Regions from separate parts of the Streptomyces sp. LZ34 genome, predicted to be linked through region 2. Evidence: riboswitches for the same ligand, from Rfam matches in the RefSeq annotation. Region 2 holds a riboswitch; each other region holds the start of a gene.
What was found. A riboswitch is a leader RNA that binds a small molecule or an ion and turns the genes downstream of it on or off. The one in region 2 is predicted to bind cyclic di-AMP.
Positions count from the first base shown of each region.

Region 1: linked by a shared signal. The riboswitch ahead of ACWY4P_RS30355 (NlpC/P60 family protein) and the one ahead of ACWY4P_RS31625 (transglycosylase family protein) in region 2 are both predicted to bind cyclic di-AMP.
Region 3: linked by a shared signal. The riboswitch ahead of ACWY4P_RS24325 (M23 family metallopeptidase) and the one ahead of ACWY4P_RS31625 (transglycosylase family protein) in region 2 are both predicted to bind cyclic di-AMP.

Region 1 is NZ_CM132680.1:7,316,291-7,321,944, forward strand. Features, by position in the region: gene ACWY4P_RS30340 (NlpC/P60 family protein) at 1-886, opposite strand, end outside; gene ACWY4P_RS30345 (hypothetical protein) at 1,183-1,536, shown strand; gene ACWY4P_RS30350 (L,D-transpeptidase) at 1,695-2,342, shown strand; gene ACWY4P_RS30355 (NlpC/P60 family protein) at 2,401-3,588, opposite strand; cyclic di-AMP (ydaO/yuaA leader) riboswitch at 3,597-3,775, opposite strand; gene pcrA (DNA helicase PcrA) at 3,932-5,654, shown strand, end outside.
Region 2 is NZ_CM132680.1:7,582,930-7,588,583, reverse strand. Features, by position in the region: gene ACWY4P_RS31635 (FtsB family cell division protein) at 1-263, opposite strand, end outside; gene eno (phosphopyruvate hydratase) at 401-1,681, opposite strand; gene ACWY4P_RS31625 (transglycosylase family protein) at 1,864-2,550, opposite strand; cyclic di-AMP (ydaO/yuaA leader) riboswitch at 2,552-2,724, opposite strand; gene ACWY4P_RS31620 (transglycosylase family protein) at 2,986-3,951, opposite strand; gene ACWY4P_RS31615 (cytochrome P450 family protein) at 4,144-5,439, opposite strand.
Region 3 is NZ_CM132680.1:6,038,874-6,044,527, forward strand. Features, by position in the region: gene ACWY4P_RS24320 (aldo/keto reductase) at 1-630, opposite strand, end outside; gene ACWY4P_RS24325 (M23 family metallopeptidase) at 804-1,955, opposite strand; cyclic di-AMP (ydaO/yuaA leader) riboswitch at 1,967-2,093, opposite strand; gene ACWY4P_RS24330 (PP2C family protein-serine/threonine phosphatase) at 2,379-3,557, opposite strand; gene ACWY4P_RS24335 (DUF6227 family protein) at 3,805-4,584, opposite strand; gene ACWY4P_RS24340 (hypothetical protein) at 5,027-5,503, shown strand.

The DNA.
Region 1 (5,654 bases), 270 kb from region 2:
CCCGGCGGCCCGCGTTGATCTGGGTGTAGGTGGTGCGCGGCAGGGCCACCCCGGCGGCCCGCCAGGCGGCCTGGGTCAGCCCCGAGCAGTCGTAGCCCTGCGGGCCGGTCGCGCCCCAGACGTACGGCTTGCCGAGCGCCCCGTACGCGTACGAGACGGCGCGGGCCGCACGGCCCGACGCGGCGTACGACGTGGCGTACGGCGCGGAGCCGGCCCGGGTGCCCTGAGCCTCCCGGGACTCCTGGGCCTTCTGGGCCTCCTGGGCCTCGTAGCGGCGGCGCTGCTCGTCGGTCAGCCGGTCCAGGAGGGCCTCGGCGGCGGCGAGCTTCTTGCGGGCGACGCCCTTGTGGCGGGCGAGCGCCGCCTGAGCGCCGCGCAGTTGGCCGAGCCGGTCCTGCGCCTCGCCGCGCACCTGGCGTAACTTCCGGGCCTGGCGGGCGAGGCCCGCGACGGCGGCGGCCTGGCGGCTGCCCGCGCGGTCGGCGAGCGAGGCCCGCCGCAGATACTGCTCGGGGGAGGACGACAGCGCGAGCTGGAGGGTGGGCGCGACGGTGCCGGAGCGGTACTGGGCGGCGGCGAAGGCGCCCAGCGCGTTGCGCGAGGCGTTCAGCCGCGCGGTTTTGCGGGCCGCCTCGTCGCGCAGCTTGTCGAGCGCCTGGCGGGCCTCGCCCGCCTTCTCCTTCGCGCCGTTGTACTTCTCGTTGGCCTCCTCGGCCTCCCGCTGGTACTGGTCCACCTTCGCTTTCACCTGGGCGGGGGTGGGGCGGGTCTCGGCGTGGCCGGTGCCGCTCATGGCGGTGGCGGCGGCCCCCGCGAGGGCGACGGCGGCGGTCCAGGCGGTGCCGCCCGTGAGCGAGCGCTGCTTGGGCTTCCTGTGCGACGCCACGGCGGCGGGTCACCTTCCCTTTCCTTCGCGTTGTGTCAGGCAGGTGGCAGCCCGCCCATGAGGCGGGGACCCTCGGTTAACGGGAAGCGGACTGCCACCTGGGGGAGGAAGCTAGGCGGGCGGGCGCGGGCGGGCGGTGCGATGAACGGGAGTGGACGGATTCGGTGCCCTGATGCCCGTAACCGACCGCCTGGCGCACGGCCGCCGATGACTCGCGGGGCAGCCGTGATCGAAACGGCGATCGTGGCCCACCCGGTTGCCGGGGGCTGCTATGGGCAGGGCTACGCTCGCCAACCATGGACGTCCTCATCAATGTTTTCGTCGGGCTGCACATCGTCGGCATCGCCGCGCTGCTCGGCGGCTTCCTGGCGCAGCTGAAGCCGATGCGCGCGGGCGAGGGGCGGATGACCCCGGGGATGCTGCACGGCGCGCTGACCATGCTGGTGACCGGTGCCGCGCTGGTAGGGCTCAACCAGGCCGACGACAACAGCGTCAACAACATCAAGATCGGTGTGAAGCTGGCGCTGCTGATCGTGATCCTGGGGCTGGTCTATGTGAAGCGCGACGAGGAGAAGGTCGAGTCGGCGGCGCTCGGCACGGTCGGGCTGCTGGCCACGGCCAACATCTTCATCGCCGTCCTGTGGACCTGATACGCGCACGCGTACGAACCCGCGAGTGACCGTCAGGTTCCGCACAACCTCCCGGCCCCACTGTCTGTCTTACCGGGCAAGGCAGCCGAAGGGAGCGGGCAGTGGGGGTATTTGCGGGATGGGGCCGCCGGACGGGCGTGGCCTTGGGGGTGGCGGGGATGGTGGTGCCGCTGGCGGTCGCGCTCGGCACCCCGGCGCAGGCCGCCTCGTCGTGCACGACGAGCGTCGGGCCGTACCAGAAACAGGTGGAGAAGTTCCTGGGCCGCCCGGTGGACGGGCGGCAGTCGCGGACGGACTGTCTGGCGATCCAGAAGTTCCAGGTCAACCATGGGATCAGCCCCACCATCGGCTACGCCGGGCCGGTCACCTGGGGCGTGATGAAGGTGATCAATTCGCAGAAGGCGGCCGGGCGCAACCCGAACAAGGCGAGAAAGTGCCCCACCAACAAGGGCCGCATCGCCTGCGTGGACCTCACCCGCCAGCTGAGCTGGATCCAGGACGGCTCGCGGCTGAAGTACGGCCCGGTGCCGGTGCGCAGCGGCCGCGACCGGTATGAGACCCGGGGCGGGCTGAAGAAGATCTACTGGCGGCACATCGACCACTGGTCGACGATCTACGACGTCGCGATGCCGTACAGCCAGTTCTTCGACGGCGGCCAGGCCTTCCACTCCATCGCGGGGAGCGTGTGGTCGCCGCCCGGCTCCCACGGCTGCGTCAACATGCGCAAGGCCGACGCCAAGAAGTACTGGAGCCTGCTGCGCAACGGCGACGACGTGTACGTCTACGGCCGCAAGCCCGGCACCTGAGCCGCCGCCTCCCGGGGTCCCGGAGAGCCCCTCGGGACCCCGGGGAGGCTGCGAGCCGCTACGCCGGGCGGATGCTCCCGTAGATCGGCATCTCGGTGATCGGCGCCTTCTTGACCACATCGCCCGGCTTCGGGGCGTGGATCATCATTCCGTCGCCTATATAGAGGCCGACATGGCTGATGTCGTCATAGAAGAAGACGAGATCGCCCGGCTCGAGGTCGGAGGTCGATACGCGCGTGCCGACCTTCACCTGGTCCCAGGTGGTGCGCGGCAGTGAGACCCCGGCGGCCTTCCAGGCGGCCTGGGTGAGCCCCGAGCAGTCGTAGGAGTTGGGGCCGGTCGCGCCCCAGACGTACGGCTTGCCGAGCTGTGACCGTGCGAAGGCGATGGCCTTGTCGGCCTTGGTGGCGTACGAGCCGGAGGAGCCCGAGGACCCAGAAGACCCAGAGGACCCCGAGGACCCGGAAGACCCCGACGAGTCGGAGCCGCTCTCCTGGTTCTGCTCCCGCTGCTCCTGCTGCCGCTTCGCCGCCTCCTCCCGCTGCTTCTGCGCCAGCTCCGCCGCCTTGCGCCGGGCCTCCGCTTCCTTCTTCTTCTCGATCGCCGCCAGCCGCGCCTTCTCCTCGGCGGTCAGCTTCGACAGCAGCTGACGGGCCTGGGTGAGCTTGTCCTGGACGGTCTTCTTCTTGGTCTTCAGCTGCTGCTGCGACCGGGTCAGCGAGGCCAGGCTCTCGCCCGCCTTCGTACGCTCCTTGGCGGCCTTGGCCTGCTGCGACAGGAAGTCGTCGACGGTCTTCTTCTGCTCGCCGGTCAGCCGGTCCATCAGATGGGACTGGTCGAAGATGTCCTGCGGGTCGGAGGCGAACAGCAGGGTCGCGGCGCTGGAGGCCATGCCGCCGTTGCGGTACTGGGCCGCCGCATAGCTGCCCAGCTTGCGCCGTGCCTCGTTCAGCTTCTCGGTGCGCTTGGCGACGCTGTCCAGCAGCCGGTCGACCTTGGCGCGCTGCTCGCCCGTGTGCTCCTTGGCGGCGTTGTAGCTCTGGGTCGCGGATTCGGCCTGGTGGTAGAGCGTGTCGACCTTCTTCTTGACCTCTTCGACCGTCGGCTTGGGCTTGCCGGGCTCGGCGCTCGCCGTCTGGGAGAGGAGGGTGACGGAGGCGAGGGCGGCCGTGGTGACCCCGACGGCGGTGCGGCGGCCGGTGGCCGAGTCCAGTATTCGGGTCCGCGGCTTGCGGTGCGACGCCAAGGGAGGCGACTCCTTCCGTGGACCGCCTACCGGGTTAGCTGTCGGGTTCGGGCGTCGGAAGGCTGCCCTACGGGCCGTGCGGCGGACGGCTGGCGTCGCCGCGTGGACCGATTCACCCCAGTGGTGCCTCTGGGTCCCCGGCTCCGGCTGCCTCTTACGGCGGGGCCGGACTCGGCGGAGACAGCCCGTGTCGACGCGGTCGCCGACGGGTTCCGGACCGCCTGTCGCAGGACGGTAGCGGGCGTGTGGGGCTCGTGTGAAGGCTGGTGTTCGATTTGCCCCGAAACCGTTTCGTGACATCCGTACGTACGCTGTCAGTGCGGCGCCCTAGACTCGGTGAGCGATGAGCAGCCTCTTTGACGACAGCTTCCTGGCGGACCTCGGGCCCTCGGACGAGCAGCCTCCGCCGCCCGAGGACGACGGCCGGTCCGCCGGTGAGGACGTCCCGCACGACCTCTTCGACGGGGCGTTCGACGCGCCCGTCCCCAGGGACGCGTACTACCGCGACGGCGCGGCGCGGCCCGCGGCGGACCCGGCCGCGCTGCTGGAGGGGCTGAACGAGCAGCAGCGGGCCGCCGTGGTGCACACCGGCTCGCCGCTGCTGATCGTCGCGGGCGCCGGGTCCGGCAAGACCCGGGTGCTCACCCACCGCATCGCGTATCTGCTCGGCGCGCGCCAGGTGCACCCCGGCCAGATCCTCGCCATCACCTTCACCAACAAGGCCGCGGGCGAGATGAAGGAGCGGGTCGAGGAGCTGGTCGGCCCGCGCGCGAAGGCCATGTGGGTGTCGACCTTCCACAGCGCCTGCGTGCGCATCCTGCGCCGGGAGTCCAAGAAGCTCGGCTTCACGTCCTCCTTCTCGATCTACGACGCGGCCGACTCCAAGCGGCTGATGGCGCTGGTGTGCCGGGACCTCGATCTCGATCCGAAGCGGTATCCGCCCAAGTCCTTCAGCGCCAAGATCTCCAACCTGAAGAACGAGCTCATCGACGAGGAGACCTTCGCCGGACAGGCCTCGGACGGCTTCGAGAAGACGCTCGCCGAGGCGTATGCGATGTACCAGTCGCGGCTGCGCGAGGCCAACGCCCTCGACTTCGACGACATCATCATGACGACGGTCAATCTGCTCCAGGCGTTCCCCGACGTCGCCGAGCACTACCGCCGCCGCTTCCGGCACGTCCTGGTCGACGAGTACCAGGACACCAACCACGCGCAGTACACGCTGGTGCGCGAGCTGGTGGGGACGGGCCCGGTGGCCGCCGCCGACGGCGATCACGGCGAGGGCGACGGCGAGGGGCTCGGGGTCGCCGAGCTGTGCGTGGTGGGCGACGCCGACCAGTCGATCTACGCCTTCCGGGGCGCCACGATCCGCAACATCCTCCAGTTCGAGGAGGACTACCCGAACGCCACGACCATCCTCCTGGAACGGAACTACCGCTCCACACAGACGATCCTCAGCGCGGCCAACGCCGTCATCGAGCGCAATGAGAACCGGCGCCCGAAGAACCTGTGGACCGACGCCGGCGCCGGGGCGACCATCACCGGCTATGTGGCCGACACCGAGCATGACGAGGCGCAGTTCGTCGCCGACGAGATCGACCGGCTGACGGACGCGGGCGACGCCAGGTCCGGGGATGTCGCCGTCTTCTACCGGACCAACGCCCAGTCCCGTGTCTTCGAAGAGGTCTTCATCCGGGTCGGGCTGCCGTACAAGGTCGTCGGCGGTGTGCGCTTCTACGAGCGCAAGGAGGTCCGCGACGTCCTCGCGTATCTGCGGGTGCTGGCCAATCCGGAGGACTCCGTCCCGCTGCGCCGGATCCTGAATGTGCCCAAGCGCGGCATCGGCGAGCGCGCCGAGGCGATGATCGACGCGCTGGCGCTGCGCGAGAAGACCACCTTCCCGCAGGCGCTGCGCCGGGTCGACGAGGCCTATGGCATGGCGGCCCGCTCGGCCAACGCGGTGAAGCGGTTCAACGTGCTGATGGAGGAGTTGCGCACGATCGCCGAGTCGGGGGCGGGGCCGGCCACCGTGCTGGAGGCGGTGCTGGAGCGTACGGGCTATCTGG
Region 2 (5,654 bases):
TCGCGCAGCTGCTTGACGGCCTCGCGCTCGTTCTGGGCCTGGCGCCGCTGGTCGGAGATGTCCGAGCGCTGCGAGATGTACTGCCGCATCGGGTAGGCGAGGGCCACCACGAGCGAGCAGACGACCAGCGCGAGCAGCGCGGCCCGGCCGGTGAGCCGGCTGCGGCGGCGTCGGATGCGGGCGCGGTAGACACGGGCGGCGGCCTGCTCGCCGAGCGCCCTGAGCCTGGTCGCGGTGGAGAACCGATCCCGATCCGCCGGCACGTCGCCTCCCCGGTTGTGACTTCGCTACGTACGCCGTCCCCGGCCACGGTACGGGACCGGGGCCGGGGACGTGCGTCAGGCGGCGCCTGCCAGTCAGGTGCGGCTGTCAGGCGACGCGACTGCCAGGTCGGGGCGGTTCAGCCCTTGAAGCGCGGGAAGGCGGAGCGGCCCGCGTACACCGCCGCGTCGTCGAGGATCTCCTCGATGCGCAGCAGCTGGTTGTACTTGGCCACGCGCTCGGAGCGGGCGGGGGCGCCGGTCTTGATCTGGCCGCAGTTGGTGGCGACGGCCAGGTCCGCGATGGTGACGTCCTCGGTCTCACCGGAGCGGTGCGACATCATGCACTTGAAGCCGTTGCGCTGGGCCAGCTCGACGGCGTCCAGGGTCTCGGTCAGCGAGCCGATCTGGTTGACCTTGACCAGCAGCGAGTTCGCGGTGCCGCTCTCGATGCCGCGGGCCAGCCGCTCCGGGTTGGTGACGAACAGGTCGTCGCCGACCAGCTGGACCCGGTCACCGAGCTGGTCGGTGATCGTCTTCCAGCCGTCCCAGTCCTCCTCGTTCAGCGGGTCCTCGATGGAGACCAGCGGGTACGCGTCGACCAGCTCCGCGTAGTACGCGGTCATCTCGGCGGCGCTGCGCGACTGGCCCTCGAAGGTGTAGGAGCCGTCCTTGTAGAACTCGGAGGCGGCGACGTCGAGCGCCAGCGCGATGTCCTGGCCCGGCTGGTAGCCGGCCTTCTTGATCGCCTCGACGATCAGGTCCAGGGCGTCGCGGTTGGAGTTCAGGTTCGGGGCGAAGCCGCCCTCGTCGCCGAGGCCGGTGGACAGGCCCCGCTCCTTCAGCACGGACTTCAGGGTGTGGTAGACCTCGGTGCCCCAGCGCAGCGCCTCGGAGAAGGACTCGGCGCCGATCGGCGCGATCATGAACTCCTGGATGTCCACGTTGGAGTCGGCGTGCGAGCCGCCGTTGAGGATGTTCATCATCGGGACCGGCAGGAGGTGGGCGTTCGGGCCGCCCAGGTACCGGAAGAGCGGGAGGTCGGAGGCCTCGGAGGCGGCGTGCGCGACCGCGAGCGAGACACCGAGGATGGCGTTGGCGCCGAGCGAGGACTTGTCCGGGGTGGCGTCCAGGTCGAACATCGCCTGGTCGATCAGGCGCTGCTCGGTGGCGTCGTAGCCGACGAGCTCCGGACCGATCTGCTCGATGACGGCGAGGACGGCCTTCTCGACGCCCTTGCCGCCGTAACGGTTCTTGTCGCCGTCGCGGAGTTCAAGGGCCTCGAAGGCACCGGTGGAGGCACCGGAGGGCACGGCGGCACGGCCGGTGCTGCCGTCGTCGAGGCCGACCTCGACCTCGACCGTGGGGTTGCCTCGCGAGTCGAGGATCTCGCGAGCTACGACGACGTCGATGGACGGCACGAGGATCTCCTTCGTATGGGTCTGTGGTTCTGCAGCACGAGCCTAACGGGCCCGGGGGGCCCACCCGACGAAGCCCCGGCGGGGCGCGCCTCGCGTGGGGGGGGCGGCGCACCCGGCCGGGGCCGTCTTCGGGGGTGTCGGGGTCGAGGGGGGCCGGGGTGGGGGAGGCCCGGCGGGGAGGGTCAGGAAAGGTGGAGCTGCTGGCCCGGGTAGATCAGGTTGGCGTCCTCGACGATGTCCTTGTTCAGCTCGAAGAGCTTCTTCCAGCCGCCCTCGACGTGGCGCGCATCGGCGATCTTGGAGAGGGTGTCACCGGACTTGACCTTGTACTCGCCGTCGCCCTTCTTGACCGCGTGGCGGGCCTGCCCGCGCCCGGCGTGCTCGTCCTCGCCGCGGGGCTGCGCCTTCGGCGCGGCCGGCTGCGCGGGCTTGGCAGCCGGCTTGGCGGGCTGGGCCGGCTTCGCGGGCTGGGTCGTGGTGGTGGCGGGGGTCGGGGTGCCCGTGGTGGTCAGGCCCGTGCCGCAGACCGGCCAGGCGCCCTTGCCCTGCCCGGCCAGGACCTTCTCGGCTATCTGGATCTGCTGGTCCTTGGTGGCCAGGTCGGCGCGGGGCGCGAAGGCCGTGCCGCCGTACGCGGCCCAGGTGGAGTTGGTGAACTGGAGGCCGCCGTAGAAGCCGTTACCCGTGTTGATCGACCAGTTGCCGCCGGACTCGCACTGCGCGACCGTGTCCCACTGAGCGGTGGTCGCGGCCGATGCGGAGGTGGCCCCCAGGAGCGGTGCGGCGACGGCCGCACCTGCGATGCCGGCGAGCGCGGCGATGCGGGTGACCTTGGAGGGACGGCGGTGCTTACCCTTGTCGTTACGCATGTTCGTTCCTCACCGACGCCTACGAGGTGAGCTGTCGGGTTCGGGCCATGTGAGTTGCCCGGCCGGGTGCGGCTGACCGCACCTTGGCTTCACCCCGAGCCGAACGAGCCCGTCTCCGGGCCGCTACGGCGCCTACCTTGGTTCCCCCGCTCCTGCCTTCGGCGCTGACGCGTCGGGTTCCCCCCGACCGCCGGCAGGACTCGGCGTGACGATCGACGGTGCCCGCGGTGGCGAGCGGAAAGACGTTAAACACACCTTCCGACGAGGTTCAAACCCCGACATCCCAGCGAATGAGGCGGTATCCGCACCCAGCCGTCCCACATCTACGCAGGTGAGGCCGGGTGCGGAAAGATCGGACAGCTGACACACGCCGGGCGATGTGACGAGATGTATGTCTCACCGCCGCCAGATCGGGCAATTCACCCCGAACTGCCGCTATCTGGCGCTGAGATCGAGACGCTGACCAGGGTGAACGAGGTCCGGGTCGGTTCCGAGGAGGGTTTCATCGGCCCCGTAGAGCTCGGCCCACCCTCCATCCGCCTCCTGGTCGTCCGCGATGTCTGACAGGTTGTCACCGCCGCGCACGGCGTTGTCCGCGCGCCCGAGGGGCGGAAGGGGCGTCTCGGTGCGCTCCGCACCGTCGCGCGAAGCGTGGCGCCCCGAGGACCGGGCGTCGTCGTCCACCGCGTCTCCGGACTCCTGCTCCCGGGCGTCGGGCGCACCGCGGTGGCGGCCGGTGGAGGTGGAGGAGTCCTCGCCCTTCGCGTCGCCCTCGTCGGACGCGGAGCCGCCCTCCTCGCGGGATGTCTCGTCGGCGGCGTCGCCGGACTTCCCGTCCTTCTCGCCGGACTTGCCGTCGGCGGTCGCGGAGGGATCCGGCTTACCGGCCTTGTCGGACGTATCGGATTCTCCAGAACTACCGGAGTTACCAGGACTATCAGAACTATCGGACTGATCGCCCCGATCGGAGTTATCGGACGATTCACCCGTCGTCGAGTCGTCGATCCCCGTGGGCTCCTTCGACCCCTTGGCCCCCGGCGCGCCCTTCCCGCCGGGGTCCACCTCCAGCACGTCGCCGAGGCCGGCGAGCCCGGCGCCCAGCGCACAGCTCGGCCAGGCGTCCGGGCCGCGGTCGCCGAGGATCGCCTGGGCGATGGCTATCTGCTGGGAGCGGCTGGCGAGGTCGGGGCGTGGGGCGTACTGCTGGCCGCCGTACTTCTTCCACATGTCCAAGGTGATCTGAAGACCGCCATAGAAGCCATTGCCTCCGTTGGCGCTCCACATCCCTCCGCTCTCGCACTCGGCGACGCGGTCCCAGGTGTGGGTGTCCGCGGCCTGGGCGCTGACGGCGCCGAAGAGGGGCATGGCGATGCCCGCGCCCGTCACCCCCGCGGCGACCACGATTGCCGGGGCCTGGCGGGGGCGGCGGTGTCGACCGTTCCCGGAGCGCATGGGTTCTGCCTCTCGTGTGGCGGCTGAGTCGTCGGTTGAACATAGCGACGCCATCTGATCATCACAAGCAGATGTATCCCAGGTCACGCAGTGATCACGCGGCTGAGGTTATGTCACATATGCCGGGCCCTAAAGGCGTTGTTAGGCCTCGAACGGGGCACCACCCCGGTCCGTCGGGCCCCAGGTCACGGGCAGTTCGCGCAGCCCGCGCATGATCAGGCCGCCGCGTCGGCGGACCTCCTCCGGGTCCACCGCGAGCCGCAGGTCGGGCAGGCGGCGCAGCAGGGTGCCGATGGCGGTCCGGGCCTCCAGCCGGGCCAGTGGTGCGCCCAGGCAGTAATGGATGCCGTGACCGTAACCGAGGTGCTGGTTGTCGGTGCGGGAGAGGTCGAGCACATCGGGTGAGTCGAAGCGCTCGGGGTCGCGGTTGGCGGCGGCGAGCACCACCAGCACCGGCTCGCCCGCGGCGATCCGCTGCCCACCGATCACCACGGGCTCGGTGGCGAACCGCCAGGTCGCGATCTCCACCGGCCCGTCATAGCGGAGCAGTTCCTCGACGCCGGTCGCCAACAGCCCCTCGTCCCCTTCATAGGCGGCCCGCCGCAGCCGGTCACACTGGGCGGGGTCGCGCAGCAGCGCATAGGTGCCATTGCCGATGAGGTTGACGGTCGTTTCGAAACCCGCGAACAACAGCACGAAGCACATGGCCGCGGCCTCGTTCTCGGTGAGCTGCTCGCCGTGGTCGCTGGCCCGGATCAGCCCGGAGATCAGGTCGTCGGCCTTACCCCCGTCAGCCGCGCGCAGCGACTCCCGCTTGCGGTGGATGAGGTCGGAGAGATAGGCGCGGATCCGCTTCACCGCCCGGGCCACCCCGCCGCGCGGCCCGCCGCCGTGCCGGATCATCATCCCGGCCCAGTCCCGGAAGTCGTCCTGGTCCTCGCGGGGGACGCCCAGCAGATCGCAGATGGCGTAGATGGGCAGCGGGAAGGCGAACTCATGGATCAGGTCCGCCTCTCCTCTTATCCGGAAGCCGTCGATGAGGCGGTCGGTCAGCTCCTGGACGCGCGGGGCGAAAGCCGCCACGCGGCGGGGGGTGAACGCCTTGGACACCAGCCGCCGCAGCCGGGTGTGGTCGGGCGGGTCGATATTGAGCAGATGTGTCATGAGGTCCGCGCTGCGCTCGCCCGGGATGCCGACCTTGCCCTTGGCGTGCGCGGCCTCGCTGTGGTGAATCGGATTCTTCGACAGCCGGGGATCGGCGAGCGTGGCCCGCGCGTCGGCGTAACGGGTCACCAGCCATGCGTCGACGCCGCTGGGCAGAGTGGTCCGGTGGACGGGGGCGTGTTCCCGCAGCCAGGCGTACGCGGGATACGGATCGGCGGCGAACTCCCAGCTGAAAAGGGCGGGGGAGCAGGCGGGGTGGGGCTGGTCTGACACCCCCCGACAATACGGCAAGGCACCGGAATCCCTGATTCCGTAGAAAAAGGGCATAAACACCGGGCGTTTATCCGATGCGTGTACGAATGCCCGGCCACCCGCTCCAGCACAGCGCGATTTGGCCGATATCAGACCGCCACCGCACGTCCGGCGGCGGCCTCGGCGCGCACCGCCCCGCGATGTCCTGCCGCGCTCGGCCACCCCGGTGAACGGGG
Region 3 (5,654 bases), 1.5 Mb from region 2:
GCGGGCGGCGACGTCGGCGAGCGGGCCCTCGAAGGTGTCGCGGGAGACCAGGTTGTAGTGCGGTTGCAGGGCCACGTAGCGGGCCAGGCCCTCCTTCGCCGAGAAGTCCAGGGACGCCTCGAGGCGCTCGGCGGAGATGTTGGAGGCCGCTATCTCGCGGACCTTGCCCGCCTTCACCAGCTCGTCCAGCGTGGAGATGATCTCCTCCACCGGCACCGAGGTGTCGTCGAAGTGGGTGTAGTAAAGGTCGATGTAGTCGGTGCGCAGGCGCTTCAGGGACTCCTCGACGCCCGCCTTGATCGCCGCGGCGGACAGGCCGCGGGGCGTCGGGACGCCGGCGCCCACCTTGGTCGCGAGGACGATGTCGGAGCGGTTGCCCCGGGAGGCGAACCAGTTGCCGAGGATGGTCTCGGACTCCCCGCCCGAGTTGCCCGGCACCCACGCGGAGTAGACGTCCGCGGTGTCGACGAAATTGCCGCCCGCCGCCACGTAGGCGTCGAGCACGGCGAAAGACTCGGCTTCGTCCGCCGTCCAGCCGAAGACGTTCCCGCCGAGGGAGAGCGGGGATACGGACAGGTTGCCGATCTGCTTGCGGTTGTCGGTCTGCTCGCTCTGCTTGGTATCAGCCATGCATTGTTTCAGCGCGGAGGCGGAGGGGGGTATTCCGTCATACGGGCCAATGATCGGCAAAAAACCGACGGCCCTGGCGTCAAGGGGGGAGAGAGCGCCAAGGCCGCCGGGGTATGGGGGACCGGGTCAGCAGGTCATCGGGCCGACGTCGCCAGGGGGCGGGGTCGGGGCGGTCACGGGTTCAGTCCGTGGTCGCGGAGCCAGGGCATCGGGTTGATCGGGCTGCCGCCGCCCGGGCGGACCTCCAGGTGGAGGTGCGGGCCGGTCACATTGCCCGTGGCACCGACGCGGCCGACGACCTCGCCCGTCGTCACCGAGCCCGACGTACGGACCATCGACGACAGGTGGCAGTACCAGATCTCGGTGCCGTCGTTCAGCTTGAGCACGATGCGGTAGCCGTACGAACCGGCCCACCCGGCCGACTTGATCGTGCCGCCGTGCAGCGCCTTGACCGGGGTGCCGGTCGGGGCCGCGAAGTCCTGGCCGGTGTGGTCGGCCGACCACATGTCGCCGGCCTGGCCGAAGGACGCGGTCAGGGTGTACGAGGCGACGGGGAGGGTGTACTGGGCGGCGAGCTTGGCCAGGCGCTCGGCCTCGGCCTTCTTCCTGGCCGCCTCCTCCGCCTTCCGCTTGGCCTCGGCCTCGGCGGCCTTCTTCTTGGCTTCGGCCTCGGCCTCCCGCTTCGCCTCCGCGTCGGCGGCCTTCTTGGCAGTGGCGGCGGCCTTCGTGGCGGCGGCGTCGGCCGCGGCCACGCGCTGCGACTCGTCGGCGGCGTTCTGCTGGTTCTCGGCCTGCTGAAGGATGCGGGCGCGCAGCGCCTCGCCCGCGTCGGTGGCGCCGTTCGCCTCGTCCTGGGAGGTCAGGCCCGCCTGGGAGAGGGGGGCGGCCGCGGTGGTCGAGGAGTCGCCGGAGCCGGAGCCGGAGTCCGAGAGCAGCGAGCCGATGCCGGGCAGGTCCCCCGCGTCGGGGAGGGAGTCCTTCACCTTGTCGGCGACGTGTGCGAGGTCCGGCATGGATATGGGGGCCTTGGGACGGTCCTTGGCGCTCGCCATCCCGCCCGCGCCGACCGCCGCGATCACGCCGACGCCGAGGACGGCGCCGCTGCGCGCCATCGTGCCGCCGCGCTGCTTGGCGACGCGGTGCCGGCCGCGCACCGGAGCTATGGATTCCTCGGTGGGATTCCACTCGTCCCATGTCTCGGTGTCCTGGCCGGCCCTCGCCTCGGCGGCCGGTTCGAACCAGGAGCCGTAGCGGGTGGCTGTCCCCGCTCCGGCGCCGGACGTGCGGGACGGAGCCTCTTCAAGGGCAGACCTGTTGGACGCCACGCGGGCGCACTCCTTTCCTTCCCTCTCGCCTACCGGGTTAGCTGACGGGTTCGGAGCAGGAAGGTCTCCTACGGGTCAGGTTCGACCCGATTCACCCCAAGGTTGGTGGTTCCCCGGTTCCCTTGGTGTTGCTGTTGTCGCTCTGCTGCTGGTGCTGCTGTGCGTGCGGGATTCGGCGACGGCGCACGGTGCCGCCTCTTGCGACGGCTGTAACGACCGCGCTGCGTTATCGAACGTTAATAGAGAGCGTGACCTGATTCCAAGCCGTTCCCAGGAATCAGAGCAACCTTTGAGGTGAACTTAACGCCCAGCACGGGACAGATGAGGGCGAGTCGGCAGCGACCCGGGCACGCCCGGAAACACCTTCGAACTGATCGTGCGTCAATTGTTATCCGGAGGGATCATGCTCCACTACGGAGCGTGTCAGGGCCCGGCGCCCGGCATCACCGAGGCGCGGCGCAGCGCCAGCAGCGCCGCGGTCCCGCCGCCCGTATGCCGCTCCACATCCGCCACCAACGCGTCGAGCAGCTCGGCCGGTCCGGCGAAGCGGCGGCCGCGCAGCCGGGCCGCCGGGTCGTAGAACGTGCCCTGCGCGTCGCGCGCCTCGCTCACCCCGTCGGTGAACAGCAGCAGGGTCACCCCCTCCGCGAACGACACCTCCTCCACCCGGTCCGGCCACGCCCCCAGGTCGCCCATCCCCAGCGGCAGCGCCGGCATCTCGGGGTCGGCGCGGTGCACCGAGCCGTCCCCGTCCAGCAGCAGCGGCGACGGGTGGCCGCGGTTGATCAGGCGGAGCAGGGAGTCGCCGCGGGGGATCTCGGCCAGCACCGCCGTGAGGAACCCCTCGGCCTGCTCGTCGACGTCGGCCCGCCGGGCCCGCTCGCGCCGCAGCGCCCGCTCCAGCCGCAGCGCGAGCCCCTCCAGCGTGGCCTCCTGCTCGGCGGCCTCCCGGAAGGCGCCGATGACGATCGCGACCACCTCGACCGACCCCAGCCCCTTGCCCCGCACGTCGCCGATGATCATCCGTACGCCGTGCGGGGTGTCCTGCACCGCGTACAGGTCGCCACCGATCGCGGCGTCCTGCTCCGCCGCCACATAGCGGGCCGCGACGTCCAGGCCGGCCAGGCGGGCCGGTGGCTCGGGCAGTACGGCGCGCTGGGCCGCCTCCGCGATGCCGCGCGCCGAGGCCAGCTTTTTGGAGCCGCGGCGGACGACACGGTTGAAGAGGAGGGCCAGCAGGGCGACCGTCACGACGGTGGCGATCTCGGTGGCCGACTGGACCCAGTCCCTGACGCCGTGGAATTCGGCCAGCAGGCAGGCGGCGGCTACGGCGAGGACCGCGGTCAGGGCGGTCAGCCGCAGGGGGTAGAGCGGGGCGGCGACCAGCGGGGCGGCGGCGAGGAAAGGGGCGGCGGTGTAGGTGGCCGGGGTGGTGATGTCGTAGACGACGCCGACGATGATCAGGACGCCGGGGAGCCAGAGGGCGAAGCGGCGGCCGGAAGCGCTCCTGGGCACCTCCTCGCCCCCGCGGGGCGCGTCCGTACGCGGTTGCCCGCGCCGAGGCGCACGCGGTCTCGTACGTCGCCCCGTACGCCGCCTCATGGCCTTGTACGCCGTCTCATGCGCGGGCTCGTACGGGCACTCGCACAGACACTCACACGGGCACTCGCACGGGCGCCCGAACGAGCCCTGCTCCCTCGCACCCGCACCGGTCGCTCTCGCTTTCCCCTGGTCCGCTTCCCCTGGTCCGCTCTCGCCGCCTTCACCAGGCTCCCGGGTGACGGGGCGTCGGGCGAGTCGGTGTCGGCCAGGTGGGTGCGTCAGAAACCGGCGCGGGGGCGGAGGGGCGTCAGAGGTCGACGCCGAGCGCGCGGGCGTGGCGGTCCGCCGCCAGCTCGGCGGAGACCTCGTCGAGATACACCTCGCACACCAGCCGCCCGTCGGCGGTCAGATTGTGCTCCAGCTCCCACAGGACGATCTCGTCCCCGCCGGCCAGCAGGAACGCGTGCTCATAGAAGCGGCACCATGTCGCGTCGGGGCCGCCGGAGCGGCGGCGCGGCTTCGGGGCCAGCGCGATGTCATGGGCGAACGCCGTGGCGAGCAGCTGCTCGGTGTCCACGCCGGGGCGGTCGGGGTTCTCCGCGCGACGCAGGACGCGGCGGGCGTGGTCGGCCGAGTTGTCGGATACGTACGCACGGGGGGTCTCCACCGGCGCGACGGCGTGCAGCAGTTGCTCGGGAAGCCACAGCGGTAACCCCTCCAGCTCGTCCCAGCGGGCGCCGCCGATCCGCTCGTGCACCCGGCGCTCGGCCAGGGTCAGCGCGTCCTCGTCGGCGTAGAGCTCGAAGAGCGGGCTGCGGGCCGGGCCGGTGTTGTGCTCCAGCTCCCACAGCAACAGGCTGCTGCCGTCGGGGAGCAGGAAGATATGGCGGTAGGTGCTGTAGCCGAGCGGGCCGGAGGGCTCGTTGCACTGCCGGCAGGAGCGCAGCTCGGACTGGTGCATCAGGGCGTCGCGGGCCCGGCCCAGCACCGCCTCGTCGATCTCGAAGCCGTTCTGTGCGCGGGCGAGAAGCCCCTCCAGATGCTCGGCTGGAGTGCCGCCGCCCGTGCCCGCTCGTGAGTGCCCCATGTCTGTCTCCTCCCGCCTCCCGGCCGTCCGCTCGCCGTCCCCCCGGCGACTGTTCTCGCGCACTTACCGTAGCGGCGCGACCACAGGCCGCGCGTGCGGTTCGGCGAAGCCGTCTGTGGGCCGAGCCTCACTCAGTCCTGCGTCGGAACGCTCGGATATATCACCCGTTCGGCCCGTCGAACAACTCGGACGGTGGGATTCCGGATCCGCGCGGGGTTGACGGACCTCTTCCGTATTTCGCGTAAGAGCTTCACCACTCACCCGTCACCCGGAGCCCAATCGACCGGATTCCCTTGCAGGAAGCCGCAAGGCGAGCGAGGCAAAAGGGCGACCAATTATGCCGGACGAGTGAAGTGGAAAGCCAGCCCGAAGCTTTTACAGATTTTCTTCGTTGACGTGGATGTCCGTGATTCCGCGGCAGACACCCACCGGGAGGAATTAAGTGAACATCGCAAAGAAGGCAGCCCTCTTGGCCGCGACCGCCGGCACGATTGTGCTCATCGGCGCCAGCGGCGCGTCCGCCTACAGCGGTGGCGGCGGCGGCGTCCAGAGCAATGAGTGTGACACCCGCACCGGCACCACCCTGGACCCCTCCACGCTGGGCCCCAGCGGTGACATCGACATCTCCACCAGCTGTGTCAACGTCGACTACGGCGGCTCCGCTTACCAGAGCAACGAATGTGACACGCGCACCGGCACCACCTCCATCATTGGTGGGGCTGCCCCGTCGGGCGACATCGACATCCACACCAGCTGCTCCAACATCTCCTACCCCAAGGCCACCACCTCCCTCCGCTCCGGCGGCAGCGGCTACAACAACAACTACAGCGAGGGCCAGAACTACAGCGCGGGCCGCGAAGAGGGCCGCAACGACAACTACGGCAGCAGCAGCGGTCACCGTGGCGGCTACGGCGGCTGACCCCATGCCAAGCCCGCTGTGTTCCCCCGAATGAGAAACGCAGGGTGAACGCATCTCTGGCTTCCATCGCGGCCCCGGACACTGCTTCGTCCGGGGCCGCCTTGGCGTTGCGAGGAGGAATCGGCCAGCGCAGACTGACGATGTCTCTAAT